3 regions of the Pseudomonas sp. R1-18 genome follow, and region 1 is predicted to be linked to each of the others. Evidence: riboswitches for the same ligand, from Rfam matches in the RefSeq annotation. Region 1 holds a riboswitch; each other region holds the start of a gene.
What was found. A riboswitch is a leader RNA that binds a small molecule or an ion and turns the genes downstream of it on or off. The one in region 1 is predicted to bind cobalamin.
Positions count from the first base shown of each region.

Region 2: it holds a riboswitch for cobalamin, as region 1 does, so the genes downstream of both, cobO (cob(I)yrinic acid a,c-diamide adenosyltransferase) here and J3P77_RS13410 (ABC transporter substrate-binding protein) in region 1, are expected to answer to the same signal.
Region 3: it holds a riboswitch for cobalamin, as region 1 does, so the genes downstream of both, cobW (cobalamin biosynthesis protein CobW) here and J3P77_RS13410 (ABC transporter substrate-binding protein) in region 1, are expected to answer to the same signal.

Region 1 covers NZ_CP071658.1:2,911,847-2,919,729, forward strand. Annotated here, with positions in the region: gene J3P77_RS13395 (NADP-dependent glyceraldehyde-3-phosphate dehydrogenase) at 1-559, shown strand, start outside; partial or broken gene J3P77_RS13400 (cache domain-containing protein) at 1,049-1,870, shown strand; partial or broken gene J3P77_RS13405 (methyl-accepting chemotaxis protein) at 2,255-2,779, shown strand; cobalamin riboswitch at 2,969-3,175, shown strand; gene J3P77_RS13410 (ABC transporter substrate-binding protein) at 3,314-4,327, shown strand; gene J3P77_RS13415 (FecCD family ABC transporter permease) at 4,324-5,346, shown strand; gene J3P77_RS13420 (ABC transporter ATP-binding protein) at 5,343-6,164, shown strand; gene J3P77_RS13425 (peptidase U32 family protein) at 6,303-7,883, shown strand, end outside.
Region 2 covers NZ_CP071658.1:1,321,956-1,329,838, reverse strand. Annotated here, with positions in the region: gene cobD (threonine-phosphate decarboxylase CobD) at 1-86, opposite strand, end outside; gene cbiB (adenosylcobinamide-phosphate synthase CbiB) at 79-987, opposite strand; gene bluB (5,6-dimethylbenzimidazole synthase) at 984-1,634, opposite strand; gene J3P77_RS06135 (cobyrinate a,c-diamide synthase) at 1,631-2,926, opposite strand; gene cobO (cob(I)yrinic acid a,c-diamide adenosyltransferase) at 2,937-3,548, opposite strand; cobalamin riboswitch at 3,642-3,853, opposite strand; gene J3P77_RS06125 (PQQ-dependent sugar dehydrogenase) at 4,003-5,322, shown strand; gene J3P77_RS06120 (C40 family peptidase) at 5,690-6,229, opposite strand; gene J3P77_RS06115 (C40 family peptidase) at 6,317-7,033, opposite strand; gene J3P77_RS06110 (NAD-dependent deacylase) at 7,109-7,873, opposite strand; gene hda (DnaA regulatory inactivator Hda) at 7,867-7,883, opposite strand, start outside.
Region 3 covers NZ_CP071658.1:2,658,405-2,666,287, forward strand. Annotated here, with positions in the region: gene J3P77_RS12305 (ATP-binding protein) at 1-378, opposite strand, end outside; gene cobN (cobaltochelatase subunit CobN) at 399-4,163, opposite strand; gene cobW (cobalamin biosynthesis protein CobW) at 4,171-5,235, opposite strand; cobalamin riboswitch at 5,345-5,559, opposite strand; gene J3P77_RS12320 (cobalamin biosynthesis protein) at 5,746-6,168, shown strand; gene cobM (precorrin-4 C(11)-methyltransferase) at 6,211-6,957, shown strand; gene nfuA (Fe-S biogenesis protein NfuA) at 7,065-7,658, opposite strand; gene J3P77_RS12335 (acyltransferase family protein) at 7,729-7,883, opposite strand, start outside.

The sequences.
Region 1 (7,883 bases):
CGTATCGCTGACGCCGTTGCCGGAGCCGGGCAAGACCGACTACCTGCAAGGGCTGGTCGCCGACGCGCTCGGCAAAGGTGCCAAGGTGGTAAACACTGGCGGCGCGCAGTTCTGCGAGAGTTTCTTCTATCCCGCCCTGCTCTACCCGGTTACGGACCAAATGCGCGTCTATCACGAAGAGCAGTTCGGCCCGGTTGTCCCGGTCGTGCCGTATCGCGATATCAATGAGGTTATCGACTACGTGCTGAACTCCGATTTCGGACAGCAACTGAGTATTTTCGGCCGCGATTCAAAGCAGGTGGGTCGACTGGTCGACGTCTTCGCCAATCAGGTGGGGCGTATCAACATCAACACGCAATGCCAGCGCGGGCCTGACCAATATCCGTTCAATGGACGCAAGAATTCGGCTGAAGGTACGCTGTCGGTCCATGACGCCCTGCGGGTGTTTTCAATTCGCACGCTGGTGGCTACCAGATTCCAGGACAACAACAAAGCGCTGGTCAGCGACATCATTCGTAATCGGGAATCGAACTTCCTGACCACTGACTACATCTTCTAGATCGCCATTACGGCGAACGCTTCGGCGCTGTGAATGCCGCCCGGGAAACACTGTGGCGGCATCTGTCATTCAACTGTTGTCGAGGCCGGCGCCTCTTCGGATTTCTTTCCCGCCCCGCCGCCCGTCGCTTTGCCCGGGGATGGCAGTTTGTCGTGTCAAGAATCCGTCCCCAGTGCCGACACCTGAGCTATCAGCCTCTCTCCATTTGCCTCAGGGATCACAATGGCCACGTTCAAGACCGTGCAAGCACGCTACACCGCAACCTTCCTCAGCTTCATGGCAGTGGTCATCTTTCTGACAATCTATGGCATCGGCCAATTCGTTACGCCAAGGCTTACCGCCACCGACGAAAGCATCCTCACCTCCAAGGCCGGTGACATCAGCGACGAGATCCGCACCGAGCTGGCCCGCGTGCAGGCCCAGGCTCGTGTGATTACCGAGCTGGTACCGCAACTGTCCAGCGACGAAATCGACCGTCTTCTGCCGTTCATGGTCAACCAATACGGCGAGGCCAAGGTCTTCGGCGGCGGCATCTGGCCTCTCCCGAACGTGCGTACCGAAGGGCGTGCGAAACACAGCTCGTTCTTCCATCGTGATGCCTCGGGCAAGCTGATCGTCAACACACACTGGAACTCCGCTGAATCGCTCAACTATTTTGACCAGGGCTGGCACAAGGGCGGCCTGAATTCGCCGGCGGGCAAATGCGCCTGGGCGCCGGCGTATCAGGACGCCGCAAGCCCTGAACCACGCACTAACTGCGCCATGGCGATTACCAAGGACGGCAAGGCCTGGGGCGTGTCGACCATCGACGTGACCCTCGGCTTTTTCAACGAGCTGGTGGCAGCCAAGGAGCGCGAAGCCAACGCGCGGATCATGATCCTCGAAGCGGATGGCAAGATTCTGTCGAATGTTCCGGGCAGCAACGACAAGATCGTGCTGCGCAACATTTCCGAGCTGGCGAGCCAGTCGACTTTCATCAACGCCATCAAGACCGCGCTGGCCGCCCACAACACCGGCAGCTCGCGATTGACTTATGAAAGCAGCGACGGCGAAGAGTCGACGCTGTTCCTCCTGCCGGTCACCGGCACGCCATGGGTTCTGGCGGTTGCGCAGAACTCGCACCTGCTCATGGCCCAGAGCGCGACCGTGCTCAAGACACTGGCCTGGTTGCAGATCCCCATGGTTCTGGTGCTGCTGGTGCTGATGATGGTTGCGCTCCGGGCGCTGATGAAACGCCTTGGCGTACTCAAATCCAACATCGACTCGCTGTCGGCCGGCGATGCCGATCTGACTCGCCGCATCGCCGTCAAAGGCCAGGACGAAGTCGACCAGGTGGGCGAATCGGTGAACCGCTTCATCGCTTACCTGCAACGCATGATGGTCGAAGTCAGTACTTCCACCAGCGACATTGCCAGCGGTATCGATCAGCTTCGTCATCAGGCCAGCGCGACCAACACCATTCTGGTCCGCCATGCCAGCGAAACGGATCAGGCCGTAACCGCCATCACCCAGATGTCTTCCACGGCCGAAGAAGTGGCCCGCAGTGCGGCGCAGACTGCAGACTTCACCCAGTCCGCCAATCAGGACGCTCAGGTGTCGAAAACCGTGGTCATCGAGGCCTCGGACAGCGTCACGGCGCTGATCAGCGAAGTCGATTCGGCAACCAGCAAAGTGCAGTCGATGCAGGAAGACGCCAAACGTATCAACGCGGTACTGGCGGTAATCGGTGAAATTGCCGGGCAGACCAACCTGCTGGCGTTGAACGCGGCCATTGAAGCGGCACGCGCCGGCGAACAGGGCCGAGGCTTTGCGGTGGTCGCGGACGAGGTACGGGCCCTTGCCGCGCGCACCCAGACCAGCACCTCGGAAATCAACGAGATGCTATCCAGCCTGCAGCAAGGCGTCAGCGCCGCCGTCGCGGCCATGGAGAAAACGCGCCAGAGCTGTCAGGCCACGGCCGGCAAGACGAATGCGGTCAACTCGGGCCTCGACAACATGACCAACTCGGTACTGCGCATCAACGACCTGAGCACCCAGATCGCGACGGCCGCCGAAGAGCAGAGCGCCGTGTCCGAAGAGATCAGCCGCAATATCATCGCCGTCCGCCACATCGTTGAGGAGCTGGTCGAAGGTGGCTCCAGTAACGAGAAGAGCACCGCGGCGCTGTCGGAATCCAACGCACGGCTGATCACGCTGGTACGTCGCTTCAAGGTCAGCTGATGTCACGGCGGGCCCGCACCGCGCCAGGCCCGCCGCACTTTCCATCCCCCCGCTCTACCACGCCGAAGTTTTATCGGCTATTCGGTCGTGAGTTTGCAAGGCAGGCGGCAGCCACTGGGGTGTGCCGCGCTTTGCAATGGCGAGCGCTTTCCCACCGGCAAAAGCATTAGCATCTGATTTCGTTATCATATAACATGCCGCCCCGTCGGTTTCCGAAAGGAACTAACAGGGAATTCGCGCGGCTCCGTCCAACGGGCCGTAACCGGAACTGCCCCCGCAACTGTAGGCATCGAGTCTTGTTTCGAGCATCTGCTTGGCCACTGGGTTCTCCCCGGGAAGGCCGGAACATGGCCATGACATGCCAGTCAGGAGACCTGCCGACCTGCTGCAAACACTAACCGGCGGGGTGTCCGGGAAGGACATCCGCGCGCATTCGCTGCGCTCTTTTCTGCCCTGCCTTGTCGGCAGCGGCCCGGGATGTGTTTCCTGCAAGTACCTTGCGCCTTGCACACGTACGAAAGGAGATCGCATTTCATGTCATTGCCGCGCCTCGCCACATTGATCACCGCCCTCGGCCTTTCTACGCTCTGCGTTGCCGCCCCCACCCGGTATCCGCTGACGGTGGAAAACTGTGGCATGCAGCTGACGTTTGCTCAGGCACCTGCGCGGGCGGTGACTATCGGCCAGGCCGGTACCGAAATGCTCTACGAACTTGGCCTGGGCGACCGACTTGTCGGTACGTCGCTGTGGTTCAACGACGTACTGCCGCAGTTCAAGGCGCAGAACGACACCATCGAGCGCCTGGCGGACAACGAACCCAGCTTCGAGTCGGTGATCGGCAAGCGGCCGGGGCTGGTCGCCGTTCAACTGGAATGGATGGTGGGCAAGCAAGGCGTGGTCGGCACCCGTGAGCAGTTTCATGAACTGAAGATTCCGACCTACCTCATGCCGTCGGACTGCGAAGGCAAGGACAATCTGGTCGGCGCCGACGGCACGCGTCTTGAGCCGTTCCGCATCGAATCGATCTACAAGAGCATCGAGCAGCTGGCGCAGATCTTCGACGTGCAGGATCGCGGCCAGCAACTGATCGCGCAACTTCAAGAGCGCCTGAAGACCGCCCTCGCCAACGTGCAGCGCAACCACGACAAGAACGTGTCCGCTGTTTTCTGGTTCTCCAGCGCCGATCTGGACATCGACCCTTATGTCGCCGGCCGCAAGGGCATTCCGGATTTCATGCTGCAAAGCCTGGGCATGCGCAACATCGTGCAATCCGACGAAGAATGGCCGACCGTAGGCTGGGAAACCATCGCCAAAGCCAACCCGAACATTATCGTGATTGCCCGCATGGATCGCCGCCGCTTCCCGGCCGACGACTATCGCAAGAAACTTGAATTCCTCAAATCCGACCCTGTCACTCGCAACATGGACGCGGTGAAGAATGACCGCATCGTGATCATCGACGCTGACGGCATGCAGGCCAGCCTGCGGCTGTTCACCGGCATCGAGGAACTCGCCAGCGCCGCCGACCGGTTCAGCAAGGCGCCATGAAGATCTCCGTAGCGCTAGGCCATTCGCTCTGGGTCGCCGCACTCCTGCTGGCGGCCGTGCTCGCGGGTACCGCCATCGGCGAAACCAGCATCAGCGTGCATGTGATTCTTCAGACGCTCGCCAATAAGTTGTGGGACGCAGGTTATGTGCTGGACCCTATCGACGAAGGCATTATCTGGAACTACCGGCTGACCCGCGCCATCGTCGCCGCAGCGTGCGGCGCGGGGCTGGCGATTTCCGGCGTGGTGCTGCAGTCGTTGCTGCGCAATCCGTTGGCGGACCCCTACCTGCTGGGCATTTCCGCCGGTGCTTCGACCGGCGCGGTGCTGGTCGCGGTGGTCGGTTTCGGTGCCGGTGCGATATCTCTGTCGGCGGGCGCGTTCGTCGGTGCGGTGGCGGCCTTCTCGCTGGTTGCCCTGCTCGCCCGTTCGTCCCGGGGTTCAACCGCAGCGGGTCACATCATCCTGGCCGGGATTGCCGGCTCACAGCTATTCAACGCGCTGACCTCATTCCTGATCACCAAGTCGGCCAGCTCCGAGCAGGCGCGAGGGATCATGTTCTGGCTGCTGGGCAACCTCAGCGGCGTGCGATGGCACTCGGTGTGGCTAGCGGTGCCGGCGGTCTTGCTGGGGCTGCTGGTGTGCATGTTCTATAGGCGGGCGCTGGATGCCTTTATCTTCGGCAGCGATTCGGCCGCCTCATTGGGCATCGCCGTGCGCCGCGTGCAGATCGTACTGATCGCCTGCGCGGCGCTGGTCACCGCGGTGATGGTGTCGATCGTTGGTTCCATCGGCTTCGTCGGGTTGGTGATCCCGCATGCGGTGCGCATGCTGGTCGGCGTGCGGCATACTCGGCTGGTGCCGCTCAGCGCTCTATGCGGGGCGCTGTTTCTGATCGCCGCTGACGTGATTTCTCGCACGCTGATCAAGGGCCAGACGCTGCCTATCGGCGTGATCACTGCGCTGGTGGGCGCGCCGGTCTTCGCCCTGATTCTGGTACGCGGGAGAACCATGCGATGAATGCCTTCCTGCCGCGCGTCGATCACCCCGAGACGGGCACCGCGACTGCCGCCAGTCCCACGCTCGGTTGTACAGGTCTGTGCTACAGCGTGAAGGGTCAGACGCTGTTGCGCGACGTCAGCCTGAGCATCGCCGCCGGTGAAACCCTGGGCGTGGTCGGCCCGAACGGCTCGGGCAAATCCACCTTGCTTCGCCTCCTGTCCGGCATCCTGGCGCCGACCTGCGGCGAGGTTCACCTGGACGGCCGGACGATGGCCGACATGCAACGACGTGACGTCGCTCGCGTGCTCGCGGTGGTCGAACAGCAGGCCGAAACCAGCGACAGCATCCGCGTTCTGGATGCCGTCGAACTCGGTCGCACGCCGTGGCTGTCGGCGCTTGCACCGTGGAGCGCCGACGACGATGCGATCGTGCATCAGGCGCTCGATGATGTCGGTCTGCTGCATTTGCGTGACCGGGTATGGCAAACCCTGTCCGGCGGCGAACGGCAACGCGCGCACATCGCACGCGCGCTGGCGCAGCGGCCGCAGATCCTGCTGCTGGACGAGCCGACCAACCACCTCGATATCCATCATCAGCTGACCATTCTGGGCCTTATCCGGGCGCTGCCGATCACCACGGTCATTGCGCTGCACGACCTGAATCAGGCGCTCGAATGCGACCGGGTCGCGGTCATGGAAAACGGCAGGCTCGCGGCACTGGGAGCGCCGACCGAAGTGCTGACGCCCGAACGCTTGCGCACGACCTTCGCCGTGGAAGGCCGCTGGCTCAGCGACCCGTTCGACGGCGCGAAGATTCTTCGTTTGCGGCCGCTTTGAAGCCAGTGTCGGGCTTTTCTGGAGCGCGCGTTCGGCAAGACTGCTGAACGCGATCCGGGTTGTCCGTCTGCAAAGCGTGCGCCGCGCGGGCTCTGCCACTACAATGCGCGCTTTGCCTGTCGCCGGATTCCGTTTGCCATGTCGTTACCCAAGCACCACCTGGAACTGCTCAGCCCTGCCCGTGATGTGAGCATCGCGCGCGAGGCCATTCTGCATGGCGCCGATGCCATCTATATCGGCGGGCCCAGTTTCGGCGCGCGGCATAACGCGTGTAACGAAGTCAGCGACATCGCCGAGCTGGTGACATTTGCGCACCGCTACCACGCGCGGGTGTTCACCACCATCAACACCATCCTGCATGACGACGAACTGGAGCCGGCGCGCAAGCTGATCCATCAGCTTCACGACGCGGGCGTCGATGCACTGATCGTGCAGGACCTGGGCGTGATGGAGCTGGATATCCCACCTATCGAGCTGCACGCCAGCACCCAGACCGACATCCGCACCCTGGGCCGGGCGAAGTTTCTCGATCAGGCCGGTTTCTCTCAACTGGTACTGGCACGGGAACTGAATCTGCAGGAGATCCGCGAGATCTCCGAGGCGACCGACGCCGCCATCGAGTTCTTCATTCATGGCGCGCTGTGCGTGGCGTTTTCCGGGCAGTGCAATATTTCCCACGCGCAGAACGGTCGCAGCGCCAACCGTGGCGATTGCTCACAGGCGTGCCGTCTGCCCTACACGCTCAAGGACGATCAGGGCCGGGTCGTGGCCTTTGAAAAGCACCTGCTGTCGATGAAGGACAACAACCAGAGCGCCAACCTGCGTGCCCTGGTTGAAGCGGGCGTGCGCTCGTTCAAGATCGAAGGTCGCTACAAAGATGTGAGCTACGTGAAGAACATCACCGCTTACTACCGCCAGCGCCTCGACGAAATCCTCGAAGACCGCCCGGATCTGGCGCGGGCTTCCAGCGGCCGCACCGCGCACTTTTTCGTGCCGGACCCGGAAAAGACTTTCCACCGCGGCAGCACGGATTATTTCGTTACCGACCGCAAGGTCGACATCGGCGCGTTCGATACACCGACCTTTACCGGCCTGCCGGTGGGCAGTGTCGAAAAGCTCGGCAAGCGTGATTTCATTGCCGTGACCCACGAGCCGTTGTCCAACGGCGACGGGCTCAACGTGCTGATCAAGCGCGAGGTGGTTGGCTTCCGCGCCAACATCGCCGAGCTCAAGGGCGAGTTCGAGGAAGACGGCGAGAAGCGCTGGCGCTACCGTGTCGAGCCCAACGAAATGCCAGGCGCGCTGACCCGCATGCGCCCCAATCATCCGCTGAACCGCAATCTGGACCACAACTGGCAACAGGCACTGCTGCGTACCTCCGCCGAGCGCCGCATCGGCATTCAATGGCAGGCGGTGCTGCGCGAGGATCGCCTGACCCTCAATGCCACCAGCGAAGAAGGCGTCTGCGCCTCGGTGCATCTGGACGGACCGTTCGGCGCGGCGAACAAACCGGAACAGGCGCTGGATCAGTTGCGTGACCTGCTGACCCAGCTAGGCACCACCATCTATCACGCCCAGGACGTGAAGCTCGACGCGCCGCAGGCGTTCTTCGTGCCCAACTCCCAGCTCAAGGCCCTGCGCCGTGATGCGATCGAGGCACTGACCGAAGCGCGCGTCAAGGCGCACCCGCGCGGCGGACGCAAGGCCGAAACCACTCCG
Region 2 (7,883 bases), 1.6 Mb from region 1:
ATGCCGGTGGACAGGTCGAGCCACTCGGACCGATCGATCCCGTAATGTTGCGCGGCTGCGCGCAGCCGTCCGCCATGCTCAAGCATAGAACTCGGCCCCCACGCACAGCACCAGCAGCCATAGCCAGACGCCGCGCTGCACCAGTTGCCAGCCGCGGTCGATGGAGCTGGCATCCGCCGGTACGCCCTCGCCCAATTGCGGACGCTGATGCAGCTCGCCGTGATAGATCGCAGCGCCGCCCAGTTCAACGCCTAGCGCACCGGCACCGGCCGCCATTACCGGGCCGGCATTGGGGCTGTCCCAGGTCGGCCCCTGAGTGCGCCAGCAGCGCAACGCCAGACGCGTCTTGCCCAACAGGGCGTAGGTTAAAGCTACCAGACGCGCGGGAATGTAATTGAGCAGGTCGTCGATTCTTGCCGCGGCCCAGCCGAAACGTTCGAAGCGCTCATTGCGATAGCCCCACATGGCGTCCAGCGTATTACTCAGGCGATATAACACCACGCCGGGCGCTCCCGCCACGACGAACCAGAACAGCGCCGCAAATACTGCGTCACTGCCGTTCTCCAGCACCGATTCTGTGGCGGCACGGGCAACTTCGGTCGGGTCCAGCTCCGACGTCTGGCGGCTCACCAGATAGCCGACGCGCAGGCGCGCTTCGTCCAGATCGTCGCTGCGCAACGCTTGAGCCACCGGCTCGACATGCTCGCCCAGGCTGCGCAGGCCCAGCGCACAATAGAGTGCGAGGATCTCCACGATCCAGCCAATATAAGGAAGCCAGCTCAAGGCGGTCGCCAGCAGGGTCAACGGCACTACCGCCAGCACCCAGGCGGTCACGCCATGGCTGCGCCAGCCACGCCCGCCGGAATTGAAACGCTGCTCGATCCGGTTCGCCAGCCGCCCGAACGCTACCAGCGGATGACTGCGTTTCGGCTCACCGAGCAGCGCATCCAGCGCAACCCCGGCGACGCTCAACAGCGCCACACTCATTGACTCACTCCCCATCGGTTTTCATACAGCAATTGATGCAGCGGCCGCGCTTGCGCCCAGCCTTCCAGCACCAGCATCGGCGCCGGATAAAACTCCTTCACCGGCCCAAGGCAAAGGATTGCCACCGGCTTGGCGCCATCCGGCATTTCCAGCAGTTGCGCCAGCGCCTGCGGTTCGAACAGCGACACCCAGCCCATGCCCAGGCCTTCGGCGCGCGAGGCCAGCCACAGGTTCTGGATGGCGCAGGACAACGAAGCCATGTCCATTTCCGGCAAGGTGCGGCGGCCGAAAACATGCTGTTCACGGCCCTCCATGAGCGCAGCGACCAACACCTCGGCGCAATCGCTGATGCCCTCGACCTTAAGCTTCATGAAATCGTCGGAACGCTCGCCCAACGCCTCGGCGGTGCGGATTCGCTCTTGCTCCACCTGCTCCTGGATACGCGCTCGCAGGGCCGGGTCGCTGATGCGAATGAAACGCCAGGGCTGCATCAGGCCGACACTGGGTGCCTGATGCGCCGCTTCAAGCAGGCGCGCCAGAAGCTCAGGCGCGACGCTGCCGCCGCTGAAGTGGCGCATATCGCGACGCTCGGCAATTGCCCGGTAGACCGCCGCCCGCTCGTCGGGGCTGAAAGCGTGATCGCTCATGGTCGCAACAGCGCCGCAATCGCTTCAGGGTTGGAAGGGAAATAGAAGTGCACGTAGGAAGCGGTCAGTCGCCCGTCGCGGTAAACCGCTTCCGCGCCGCGCCCGCCATTGGGGCTGACGCCTCGGGCGACCGGCTGCAGCTGGGTGCTGGTCAACGAATGGTGGTAAGTGTGGCCGCGCAGCACCCCTTCAGCCAGCTCGACGGACTGCAACGCGAGCGCCGCCAGGCGCTTTTGCATGACCGCTTCACCGGCCAGCAGACCGACCAGTTCCGCGCGTTGGCCATCGACGTCTGTCAACGCATCGAGCAGATAAAGCATGCCGCCGCACTCCGCGAGAATGGGCTTGCCGGCCTGATGGTGCGCGCGGATGGCGTTGAGCATCGGAGTATTCCCGGCCAGCGTGCAATGGTGCAGTTCAGGATAGCCGCCGGGCAGATAAAGGCTGTCGGCATCCGGCAACGCGGTGTCGCGGATCGGCGAGAAGAAGCACAGCTCAGCCCCCATCGCCCGCAGCAGGTCCAGGCTGGCGCCGTAAGTAAAGGCAAAGGCTTCGTCATGGGCAATGGCAATTCGTACACCGGCCAGCAAAGGCGCGATGGCCAGTGGGTCGGGCGCGGTAAAGGTCACGGCGGGTGGCAATGCTACCTGGCAGGTGCTGGCCAGAGCTTCGGCGGCCGCATCCAGACGCAGATCCAGATCGTTCAGCTCGCTGGCCTGGACCAGCCCGAGGTGCCGGCTCGGCAGTTCGATGCCGGTTTCACGCGACAGCGCGCCATACCAGCGCAGGCCTTCGGTGAGGCTGCCTTCGAGCAGTTGCGCATGGCGCACGGTGCCTACGCGATTGGCCAGCACTCCGGCAAATGGCAGGTCCGGCTGATAGCGCGCAAGCCCGAGCGCCAGCGCGCCAAAGGTCTGAGCCATGGCGGTGCCATCGATCACGCCCAGCACCGGCACGCCAAAATGGCGCGCCAGATCGGCGCTGGAGGGCGTGCCATCGAACAGCCCCATCACGCCTTCGATCAGGATCAGATCGGCTTCGCCGGCCGCTTCCCACAAAAGGCGACGGCTTTCATCGGCGCCGACCATCCACAGGTCCAGCTGATAGACCGGCGCGCCACTGGCCCGTTCGAGAATCATCGGGTCGAGAAAGTCCGGTCCGCACTTGAAGACCCGGACCTTGCGCCCCTGATTGCGGTGCAACCGGGCCAGTGCCGCGGTGACGGTGGTCTTGCCCTGCCCCGAGGCAGGCGCGGCGATCAATACGGCCGGGCACTCACGTGGCGCCCTCATGAAAAGTCACTCACAGCTCGATGCCCTTCTGCGCACGGATGCCCGCCTGGAAAGCGTGCTTGACCACGCCGATCTCGGAAACGGTGTCGGCAAGGTCGATCAATTCAGGCTTCGCGCCACGACCGGTCACCACCACATGCTGCATCGGCGGCCGAGCCTGCAAATCCGCCAGCACCTGATCCAGATCGAGATAGCCATGCTTGAGGGCGATGTTCAGCTCGTCGAGAATCACCAGGCCGATGGAAGGATCGCGCAGCATTTCGCGGGACACTTCCCAGGCGGCTTCGGCGGCGGCGATGTCGCGCTGACGGTCCTGGGTTTCCCAGGTGAAGCCTTCGCCCATCACGTGGTAACGCACCTGCTCGGGGAAGCGGCGGAAGAACAGTTCTTCGCCGGTGCTGTTGCGACCCTTGATGAACTGCACCACGCCGCACTGCATGTCGTGGCCCATGGCCCGCGCCAGCATGCCGAACGCCGAGCTGCTCTTGCCCTTGCCGTTGCCGGTCAGCACCAGCAGCAGGCCGCATTCGTTAGGCGAGTTGGCGATACGCTCGTCCATCACGGCTTTTTTGCGCAGCATGCGTGCCAGATGGCGTTCGTCACGTTCGGGGGATTCGTTCATCTAAGCTCTCCGCTGGAAGGCACGCGACAGCAGACGGAAGGACAGCACTGGACAGCACGGCGAACGCCCTGCGCAGAGCATCACCCTCCGTGATGCCATTGAGTGAATCAGGCCGGTCTCCGGGCTCATGAGCGGTTTCCCCGGCGGCGCGCCTTCCCGTGCGGAGCACAGTGGCGTGTTGCGCAGCCTTGACTCATCTACCGTTGCGGGGGCAGCGCCGGGATCGAATCTGTCGATGCTTACCGGCTTCCCTGTTTCACTCCGCCAATCGGCGATTGCGGAGCACCTGAAACAAGCCGCGAAGGGTAGAGGGTTGGGGGGTGAGCGTCAATCAACATGGGCGCCGGGCGCCGCAGATCGCGGAACCTCAGGCGCCAGGCTGGCTCTATCGGTGTGACCGGCATCGCAGTTACCAGCCTCAGGGTGACCGGCCCATGCTTTTCTGGAGATTGCCATGTTCATATTCAGACCTCATTTTGCGGTATTGCTGCTGGTCGCCGGCGGCCTCGCGGCCTGCGGAGAGTCCTCGACCCTTCAGGTTTCGGATGGTACCGGGCCTGCCCCCAAGCTACCGGCACCCAACAAGACGCTGATTCCGACGGTCAACATCGCGCCAGCGGTGGGCTGGGAAAAAGGCGCCGGGCCCGTGGCCGCGCCGGGCACCCGGGTCGCGGCTTTCGCTGAAGGGCTCGACCACCCGCGCTGGCTATACGTACTGCCCAACGGGGACGTGCTGGTGGCCGAAACCAACGCGCCCGCCAAGCCGGACGATGAAAAAGGCATTCGCGGCTGGGTAATGAAGAAAGTCATGGGCCGTGCCGGCGCCGGCGTACCGAGCGCCAACCGGATCACGCTGCTGCGCGACACCAACCATGACGGCGTGGCGGAGACCCGCACCGTGTTTCTGGAGAATCTCAACTCGCCATTCGGCATGACACTGGTGGGCAACAAGCTGTACGTCGCCGACACCGATCGCCTGATCAGCTTTCCGTATGAGCCCGGCCAGACATCTATCAACGCGCAGCCCACCAAGGTGGTCGACCTGCCCGGTGGCACGCTCAATCATCACTGGACCAAGAACGTCATCGCCAGCAAGGACGGCAGCAAGCTGTACGTCACCGTCGGCTCCAATAGCAACGTCGGCGAGAACGGCATGGACCAGGAGGAAGGTCGCGCGGCTATCTGGGAAGTCGACGCAGCCACCGGCAGCCACCGCATCTTCGCTTCCGGCCTGCGCAACCCCAACGGCATGGACTGGGAACCGGTCAGCGGCAAGCTATGGACTGCGGTCAACGAGCGCGACGAGATCGGCAGCGACCTGGTGCCGGATTACGTGACCTCAGTGCAGGATGGCGGTTTCTACGGCTGGCCTTACAGCTATTACGGCCAGCATGTGGACGAGCGCGTCAAACCGCAGAAACCCGATCTGGTCGCCAAGGCTATCGTGCCCGATTACGCAGTCGGCCCACACACCGCGTCGCTGGGCCTGGTGTTTGCCGACGGCAAGACCCTGGCCGGGCCGTTCAACGAAGGGCTGTTCATCGGCCAGCACGGCTCCTGGAACCGCAAACCGCATAGCGGTTACAAAGTGGTTTTCATCCCGTTCAACGCCGGCAAACCCCACGGCGCGCCGGTGGACGTACTGACCGGATTCCTGAATGACGACGAAGAAGCGATGGGCCGCCCGGTGGGCGTGGTCAACGACCAGCGCGGCGGCCTGCTGGTGGCTGATGACGTGGGCAACAAGATCTGGCGCGTGACTTCGGCGAAGTAGGCTCGGGGCGCAGCTCATGTACGCTTTTTGTGGGAGCGACCTTGGTCGCTCCCACAAGAACCGCAGCGCTGCACGAACTGTAGGAGCTGGCTTGCCTGCGATCTGCCGGGAACCGGCAGCAAGAGGGTTCATGCGGTATAAACAGGGTCGCCAGGATTACTGCCGCTACGCGCCAGATCGTCGGATTGCCGCCCAGAGCAAGCGGATCGCCGCCCGGTCACTCCCACGCCCTGCGGGCAGAATCAAAAGCGGATTCGCGGGCACCAGGAGTTTCTGCCCAAGGGCGGTTTAGGGCTACCGCCCGAACATAGAATCTCCCACAGATCGTTGGCGGCGCCTGCTCATCAGAGAATGGTGGCCACTGTTGTCAGTGCGCGTTCTGCGCCAGGTCGGACGCCTGGATCACGCGCTTGGCGTTGAGGTAGGCCTTTTGCCAATACGGCTTGTTGAGGCTGTCGAGTTTCACGGTGCCGCCTGTAGCCGGAGCGTGGACAAAGCGGCCTTCACCCACATAAATCCCGGCATGGGACACCTGCGAACCACCCGATGTGGCAAAGAACACCAGGTCGCCGGATTGCAGTTGGTCCAGCGCGACGTCCGGCGCCCTGATCACGATCATGTCGCGCGTTGAGCGTGGCAGGCTGATGCCCGCCGCGTCACGATAGACATAACCGATCAGACCACTGCAATCAAAACCGGAATCGGGGGTATTGCCGCCCCAGCGATAAGGCGTGCCGACCAGCCCGAGCGCGCGAAACAGCACGTCTTCCGCGGCCTGGGAAAGAACTTGAGGGGGAGCGGTGACCACCGGGCGGTAAACCACCTCAGGTCTGGAAGGGGGCGCACTGCTGCAAGCGCTGAGCAACACGGCCAGAACAACCACTGTCAGGCGTAACGTAATCGACATAACCCACAACGTCCTGATCCGGATGCGGCTTACGCTGCCGAAAAGCTTTAAAACGCAGACAGGCCCGAGGCCTGTCTGCGCGTTGCATTATTTACGGCGTTTGACTGCGGTCTTGACTTTAGTCGAGGTCATCGCGGTCGTCTGTACCGCTGGCCGGGTTTTCACACCGGCATCGGGGGCCATGGCCAGCGCTCGCTTGGCTTCGATGAAGGTCTTGCTCCAGTACGCATCATCGAGGCTGTCGATGCGCACGCCACCGCTGCGGCGGCTGCTGGAGTGGATGAACTGGTCATCGCCCAGGTAGATCGCTGCGTGACTGACACGACCACGGCCACGCGTGCTGAAGAACAGCAGATCGCCAGGCTTGAGGTTGTTACGCGCGACCAGCGGAGCGTCCACGTTGATCATGTCGCGTGTCGAACGCGGCAGGGTCATGCCCGCTTCTTCGCGGAACAGATAACCGATGAAGCCGCTGCAATCGAAACCCGAAGTGGTAGAGCTTCCGCCGAAACGGTAGCGAGTGCCGATCAGCGACTTGCCACGTTCCAGAATGCTGTCGGCCAGCACCGGCAGCTGGTAAGGCTTGTTGTCAGCAAAACGGGCAAGCTCGTCCTGCGTGGCCAGTTCGTCCTGCAGGTCCGCGACATCGGCGCGGGCGGCGGGAGACTGAACGTTATTCGATGTCTGGTAATGCGCTTTTTGCGGTGCGGGCTCTTGTTGAGAAACCGGTAGATTGGCTGAGCAACCGAACAGCAATGTAACGAGTGCGAGAGGCACGAGGGGTGCGAAGCGAACAACTTGCATGGGCACGACCGTGGCTGAACTGTAAAGAAGGCGAGACTATGCCCGCTATCAAAGTGATTTGCAAATTCAATCGAACTAAATGTGACTTACAAGAAGTGCCATGACATGTACCGCTCGCGCCTTGAGAAATACGTCCATTTGCGCGCTGTGATCGGTGGCCTGAGGATTGATCTCGGCGGTAAAACCCCCGCAGATACGGGTGCGCAGGACGGGCTCGTGGATGTAGGCAAAGCTTGCGGTGGTGCCGATGCTCAGCACTGCATCGAAGCCTTTGGCCAGTTCGTCGTGCAGTGTTTTGAGGGCGAGTTCAGGAAGCATTTCCTCGAACAAGACGACGGACGGTCGCAGAACGCCACTACAGATCCGGCAGAGCGGCGGCAACGGACGCTGCAGATGTTCGCTCAGCTCAGGGTCTTCAGCGCCGCATGACTGGCAGAACAATGGGGATATCTGCCCATGGATCTCGATTAGCCGCTCCGGCGGACTGCCAGCCGCGCGGTGATAGCCGTCGACGTTCTGGGTCAGCACCCAGCACTCGGGCTTGAGACGCTGCAACTGGGCGATGGCGTAATGCGCTTCATTGGGCTGGCTACCCAGACACGCCTTGCCCAGCTCGGCGAGGTATTTCCAGCACAGTGCCGGATCACGCCGAAGCATCGGCCCGGACAAGGCCATTTCGATAGGCAGGCCATCATCGGTCATGCCGTTATAAAGCCCGCCTACGCCGCGATAGGTCGGCAGGCCGGAATCGGCCGACAGCCCGGCACCGGTGATGATGAGAATCCGCCGCGCATGGCGCAGCGCTGCGGCCGTCTGCATCAACAGGGCCTGATCTACCACCCCAGGGTTT
Region 3 (7,883 bases), 250 kb from region 1:
GATGCCGCTGGCCGCCACGTCAAGCAACAGGTCCACCAGATGATCGGCCAGCAGATTGACCTCATCAACGTACAGCACGCCACCATCGGCCTTGGCCAGCACACCCGGCGAAAATCGCGCCCGGCCTTCGGTCAGCGCAGCGTCCAGATCCAGCGTCCCGACCAGACGCTCCTCGGTGGCGCCCAAAGGAAGGGTCACGAACTGGCCGCCGCCGAGCAAATCCGCCAGACCACGGGCCAGCGTAGATTTGGCCATGCCGCGCGGTCCTTCGATAAGCACACCGCCGATGCGCGGATCGATGGCCGCCAGGCACAGCGCCAGCTTCAAGTCATCGGCGCCAACCACGGCGGCCAGCGGGAAATGCGGAGTCTCAGTCATGGGTAAGTCGGCCAGGGTCATTAGTTCTCTTCTATATCCAGCAGCAGCTCTTCGAGCGCTTCGCGGTACTCGCCCGGCTCCTGCCACAGCCCTCGCTGCTGGGCTTCGAGCATACGCTCGGTCATGTCACGCAAGGCATCGGGATTGTGTTCGCGAATGAAATCCCGGGTCGAGGCATCGAGCAGGTAGGCATCGGCCAACAGCGCATACTGATGGTCATCGATCAGCTCGGTGGTGGCGTCGAAGGCGAACAGGAAATCCACCGTCGCCGCCATCTCGAACGCGCCTTTATAGCCGTGACGCTTGACCCCGTCGATCCATTTGGGATTTGCCGCGCGCGAGCGGATCACCCGGTTCAGCTCTTCCTTGAGTGTGCGAATTCTGGGCAGGTCCGGCTGGCTGTGGTCGCCGTGATAGCTGGCGGTCTTGCGGTCGCCGAGGCTGTCCGCAGCGGCGAGCATGCCCCCCTGGAACTGGTAATAGTCGTTGGAATCGAGCAGGTCATGCTCGCGGTTGTCCTGATTCTGCAGCACCGCCTGCACCTGAGACAGACGCTGGGCGAAGTGCTGGCGCGCCGGCGTGCCTTCGTCGCTGCCGCCGTACGCATAACCGCCCCAGTTCAGGTACACCTCGGCGAGATCCTCGCGGCTCTGCCACAGGCGACCGTCGATGGCGCCCTGCACGCCCGCGCCGTAGGCGCCGGGCTTGGCGCCGAAGATCCGCCAGCCGGCCTGGCGCTGCGCCTGCTCTTCGTCCAGACCGGTCGCCAGCAGCTCGCGGCGCTCTTCGCGCACTCGGGCGGCCAGCGGGTTGAGGTCGTCCGGCTCATCCAGCTCGGCTACCGCCTGCACGGCGGCGTCGAACAGGCGGATCAGGTTGGCGAACGCGTCGCGGAAGAAGCCTGACACCCGGAGCGTGACGTCAACCCGAGGTCGGTCGAGCAGGCTAAGCGGCAGAATCTCGAAGTCATCGACCCGCTGGCTGCCGGTCGCCCATACCGGACGCACGCCCATCAGCGCCATGGCCTGGGCGATATCATCGCCGCCGGTGCGCATGGTCGCAGTACCCCAGACCGACAGCCCCAGCTGGCGCAGGTGATCGCCGTGGTCCTGAAGGTGACGTTCCAGCAACAGATTGGCGGACTGGAAACCGATGCGCCAGGCCGTGGTCGTTGGCAAATTGCGCACGTCGACAGTAAAGAAGTTGCGCCCGGTGGGCAGCACGTCCAGCCGTCCGCGGCTCGGCGCGCCGCTGGGGCCGGCGGGCACGAAGCGACCGTTCAGCGCATCCAGCAGGCCCTGCATTTCCGCCGGGCCGCAGGCATCGAGGCGCGGCGCGACCACGTCTTGCAGATGGCTGATGATCAGTTGCAGGTCTTCGCCAACCGGCAGCTCATCGACCGCCTCGCCACGCCCTACGCGTTCGATCAGCGCGGCGGCGAACACTTCCAGGCGTTCGCGGGTGTCGCCGGCCGTGCGCCACAGCGCTTCATTCACCGCAACCAGTGCGGCCGGCCGCGGGCCATGCCACGGTGCGCCAAGCTCACAGTCCAGCGGATCGAAATCCAGCGCGAAGGCTTTGCTCAAGGCGCGCAGCAGGCTCGAATGCGCGCCGCGCCCGTCGCCACGGGGAATGCGCAGCAACGCCAGCAGCGTGTCGGTGCGCAGTCGGCCCTTGGGCGACTCACCGAACACGTGCAGGCCGTCGCGGATCTGCGATTCCTTGAGGTCGCACAGGTATGTGTCAAGACGCGGCAGCCAGACCGCCGCGTCGGCTTCGCTGTCAACGCCGGCGTCGAGCGCCAGCTCGCGGTCAATACGCGTTTCACGGACCAGCCTGAGGATGTCGCGCTGCAGCTCCTGCGCGCGGCGCGGATCAAGCAACTGCGCTTCGTAATATTCGTCGGCCAGCAATTCGAGGTCACGCAACGGGCCGTACGTCTCGGCGCGGGTCAGCGGCGGCATGAGATGGTCGATGATCACTGCCTGCGTGCGGCGCTTGGCCTGTGCACCCTCGCCCGGATCGTTGACGATGAACGGATAAATGTTGGGCGTCGGGCCGAGCACCGCGTCCGGCCAGCAACTGTCCGACAGTCCCACGCCCTTGCCCGGCAGCCATTCGAGGTTGCCGTGCTTGCCGACGTGGATGAGTGCGTGGGCGCCGTAGACCCTGCGCAGCCAGAAGTAGAACGCCAGATACCCGTGCGGCGGAACTAGGTCCGGGTCGTGGTAGACCGCGCTCGGATCGACCTGATACCCGCGCGCCGGCTGGATACCGACAAAGGTCAGCCCGAAACGTACTCCGGCGATCATCATTCGCCCGCTGCGAAACATCGGGTCGTCCTCGGGCATCCCCCAGCGTGCGTTCACCGCGTCACGGTTGGCCTGGGGCAACCGCGCGAACGCCGCGTGATACTCATCCAGCGCCATGCTTTGCTGACAAGGCCGCAGATCCAGGCTGTCCAGATCGTTGGTCACCCCGCCGAGCAGCAGCTCGATGAGCTCAGTGCCGCTGCCGGGCAACGGCGCGAGCGGATAGCCTTGGCTGTCCAGCGCGCGCAGGATATTCAGCGCCGCCGCCGGGGTGTCGAGGCCCACGCCGTTGCCGATGCGACCGTCGCGGGTCGGGTAATTGGCAAGAATCAGCGCTACACGTTTTTCGGCGTTGGGCAGCCGCGCCAGTTCGATCCAGCGGCGCGCCAGTTCGGCGATAAAGTCCATGCGCTCAGGGTGCGCTCGATAGCAGACCACATCGGACTGACTGCGCTCGCTGCGCCACGCCAGATCCTTGAAGCTGATCGGGCGGCTGATGATCCGGCCGTCCAGTTCGGGCAAGGCGATATGCATTGCCAGATCCCGGGCGCCGAGCCCCTGCTCGCTGGCCTGCCACGCCGGCTGGTTGTCCTGGGCACAGATCGCCTGAATCACCGGCACGTTACGTCGGAAGGGCCGCAGATGCGGTGCTTCCGGGCTGGACTGGGCAAAGCCTGTGGTGTTCAGGATCAACTGGGCGCCAGTCTCGTCGAGCCAGTCCTGCAGCAATTCCAGACAACCCGTTTCCTTGAGACTGGCGACCGCCACCGGCAATGGATTGAGGCCCCGAGCCTGCAGCCGGGTACAGAACTCGTCGATGAAGGCGGTATTCGCCGCCTGCAGGTGCGAGCGGTAAAACAGCAGCGCCACCACCGGCTGATCCGCCAGCCATTCGGCCCGCCAGCGCGCCAGTGTTTCGCTGGCTGTGCGCGGGTGGTAAACGGCGGTGCGCGGCAGCGTTTGCGGCTCGCCCCAGCGGTAGTCGCGACCCAGCCACTGACTGGCGATGCAGCGATACAGATCCAGCGCGTTGTGCAGCCCGCCCTGACGCAAAAATTGCCAGAGTCGGTCGCGCGCCTCGGCGGGTACGGTGCTCAGATCGCTGAGTTCAGGGTCCGGACGGTCGTCGCCCGGCACCAGAATGACCTGCACGCCGCGCGCCGCCAGCTCCATCAGCCGCTCCACGCCGTAGCGCCAGTAACCGATGCCGCCATGCAGCGAAATCAGGATGACCCTGGCGTGGCGCAGCACCTCATCGACGTAGAGGTCCACCGACGCATGGTTCTGCACCTGCATCGGATTGGCCAGACGCAGGCTCGGGTAGTTGTCGGGCAACTGCTGCGCCGCTTCGGCCAGCAGCGCCAGGCTCGAATCGCCGCTGCAAAGAATCACCAGCTCGGCGGGCGTCTGCCCGAGATCGGCGATGCTGTCGTCCGGCACAAAGCCACCGGGCTGGGTTCTCAGCAAATGCATGGGTCGGTCAGCCGGCGAGCGCAGCGTTGAGTTGCGCTTCCAGTGCCACCGCGTCCAGCTCCTGGCCGATCAGCACCAGACGCGTGACGCGAGGTTCACCGGCGCTCCAGGCACGGTCGAAGTGCTTGTCGAAACGGGTGCCCACGCCTTGAATCAGCAGGCGCATCGGCTTGCCGGGAATGGCCGCGAAACCCTTGACCCGCAGGATGCCGTGCTGCACGACCAGCTGCGTCAGCGCGTCGAGCAACAGCCGCTCTTCGCCTTCGGGTAGCGTGATGGAAATCGAATCGAAGGCATCGTGATCATGGTCATCGTGGTCGCCGTCGTCGTGATGGTCATGGTGCGTCTTGCGACCATCAATGTGCACTTCGGACTCGGCGCCCAGGCCCAACAGCACGCTCAGCGGCAAGCGACCATTGCTGGCTTCGACGACCTTGACCGCCGGCGGCAGTTCCTCGCTGACCTCGGCACGAACGGCGGCTAGCCCTGCGGCGTCCAGCTGATCGGCCTTGTTGAGAATGACCAGATCGGCGCTGGCCAGCTGATCGGCGAACAATTCGTGCAGCGGTGATTCATGATCGAGGTTGGGGTCCAGCTTGCGCTGCGCGTCGACCTGCTCGGGAAAGGCCGCGAACGTACCGGCCAGCACCGCCGGGCTATCGACTACGGTGATCACCGCGTCAACCGTGCAGGCATTGCGGATCTCCGGCCACTGGAACGCTTGAACCAGCGGCTTGGGCAGCGCCAGCCCGGAGGTTTCGATCAGGATGTGATCGAGATCGCCACGCCGTGCAACCAGTTCGCGCATCACCGGGAAGAACTCTTCCTGAACGGTGCAGCACAGGCAGCCGTTGGCCAGCTCGTAGACCCGGCCACTGGCCTCTTCTTCGGTGCAACCGATGGTGCATTGCTTGAGGATTTCGCCGTCGATACCCAGTTCGCCGAATTCGTTGACGATCACTGCGATACGTCGTCCTTCGGCGTTGTCCAGCATGTGCCGCAGCAAGGTGGTCTTGCCCGAGCCCAGAAAGCCGGTGACGATGGTGACGGGGAGCTTGGCCAGTGTTTTCATCAGGTGCCCTTTGGCGAGACGGCGGGCAAACGGGACGAGAACCGTACGCGCGGCGCGCGGTTCGAATCGCCACCGGATCACCCCGCCCGGTTGTCGTGAGAATTCGCGGGCAATGGCCCGGTTCGAGGCAGGTCTCCTGGCTCACGGCGGCACGCCGCCGGGCTCGAACCCGGCTGGCGCACAGACGTCGCGCCTTCCCGCTTGAGCAGTGGCTGTGCGACGATCCTGACCGTTTACAGTTGCGGGGGCAGCTGCGGCATTGACCGCATTCCCGTCTTAGCTCTGCCCAAACCTGAACAGAGAACCTCAAGGCGCAAGGCTACGCAGTGGCCGAAGTCAGGTCAATCGTTCAGATTGACGCTTTGCGCCCGAGCGTGGTCTCCTGTCTCGCTGTAGCGTGGCGGCGCGACCAGTCGTCACGCATTCATTCGCGCCGCCGCGCCCGGTACAACCGACTTGGCACGGCTGGACGTTTCAACCGGCACCAGGCGGCTATCTATCAGTACTGATCTGCAACCTCCAGCGCCCGATCCTTTACTGGTCGTCGGCATCGGCTGCCGCAGCGGCTGCGCAGCCCTGCAGTTGCTGGAGCTTGTAGAGTCCGGTTTGCACGAGCTCGGCCTGGAGACGGGTGCGATCAGGGCCGTGGCTTCCATCGATCTGAAAGGCGAAGAGCCGGGGCTGCTGGCTCTGGCTAAGCAGTTGCAGGTTCCGTTGATTCTGCTGAGTGCGATCACCCTGCTCCCTTACGAGGCACAGCTGACGCATCGTTCCGCGCTCGCCTATGCCCGAACCGGCTGTCATGGAGTCGCGGAGAGCGCGGCATTGGCAGCCGCCAGCCAACTGGCCCGAGCTCCGGCGCGTCTGCTGATCACGAGACGCCAGTCGGCGCACGCCACGTTTGCTCTGGCAGGTGCCGTTGTCGAAGGCTGATAATGGCCGGCGACGAGTACCCCAACCTGAATGGAGAGTTAATTGACCGTCTTTTTCATTGGCGCAGGTCCCGGTGATCCGGAGCTGATCACCGTCAAGGGGCAGCGGCTGATTCGCAGCTGTCCAATCATCATCTACGCCGGTTCGCTGGTGCCGCTTGCGGTTCTTGACGGACACCAGGCTTTGCAGGTGGTGAACAGCGCGGAGCTGCATCTGGAACAGATCATCGCCCTGATGAAATCCGCTCATGAACAGGACCGTGATGTGGCGCGGGTACATTCCGGCGACCCCAGCCTCTACGGTGCCATCGGTGAACAGATTCGGTGTTTGCGTGAGCTGGATATTCCGTTCGAGATAATCCCTGGGGTGACTGCGACCGCAGCCTGCGCGGCGCTGCTGGGGACCGAGCTGACTCTGCCGGACATTTCCCAGAGCGTGATCCTGACCCGCTATGCCGACAAGACGACGATGCCTCCCGGTGAAGAGCTGGCAAGCCTCGCCAGCCACCGGGCAACCATGGCGATTCACCTTGGGGTCAATAACTTGGAGAAGATCGTCGCCGAGCTGCAGCCGCACTATGGGGCGGACTGTCCGATCGCCGTGGTGCATCGTGCCAGTTGGCCGGATCAGGACTGGGTGCAGGGCACGCTGGCGGATATCGCCGAGAAGGTGCGGGCCAAGGGATTCAGGCGCACCGCATTGATTCTGGTGGGACGGGTATTGGGCGACGACCCGTTTGGGGAATCATCGCTGTACCGGGCCGGGCATGCGCATCTGTACAGACCGTAGGACTACCCGTAGGAGCGCGCTTGCCCGCGACAACCGTAGCCGCAGAGATAATTCTGCGACCGGAACACCGCCGTCGCGGGCAAGCGCGCTCCTACAAGCCTGATGCGTCAGTAGTAAGCGTTTTCTTTCTGGGTGTGGTCGGTCACGTCGCGAACGCCAGCCAGTTCCGGAATGCGCTCCAGCAGCGTGCGTTCGATGCCTTCCTTGAGCGTGACGTCGGCCTGGCCGCAGCCCTGGCAGCCGCCGCCAAATTGCAGCACGGCGATGTTCTGCTCACCCTCTTCCACCACGTCGATCAGTGTGACCTGGCCGCCATGACTCGCCAGACCCGGGTTGATCTCGGTTTGCAGGTAATAGTTGATACGCTCGTTGATCGGGCTGTCGGCGTTGACCATCGGCACTTTGGCGTTCGGTGCCTTGATGGTCAGCTGTCCGCCCATGCGATCGGTGGCGTAATCGACTACCGCATCGTCCAGAAACGCTTCGCTGAAGCCGTCGATCCAGGCGGTGAAGCTCTTCAGGCCGATGGCCTTGTCTTCAGGCTTTTCTTCGCCCGGCTTGCAGTAAGCAATGCAGGTCTCTGCATACTGAGTGCCGGGCTGAGTGATAAACACGCGGATGCCGATACCGGGGGTGTTCTGCTTTTCCAGCAGATCGGCCAGATAATCGTGGGCGGCATCGGTAATAGTGATAGCGGTCATGAAAGTTCCTCGCAGACGTGCCGGCAGTTTACGCCAAACCGATGCCTCACACAAAGTCCCAGTAATTTTGTCAGGAAAGGCTTTGCGCTTCCCGAAGGCTCTGGCGCTCGTCAAGCCAGCCCTTCATCCGGCGATACAGGCCCTTTTCAATCCACTCGTAACTCAGCCACGCGCCGATGGCAATCACCGGCACGCAGAACGCAAACACGACATAGGGATTAAGGC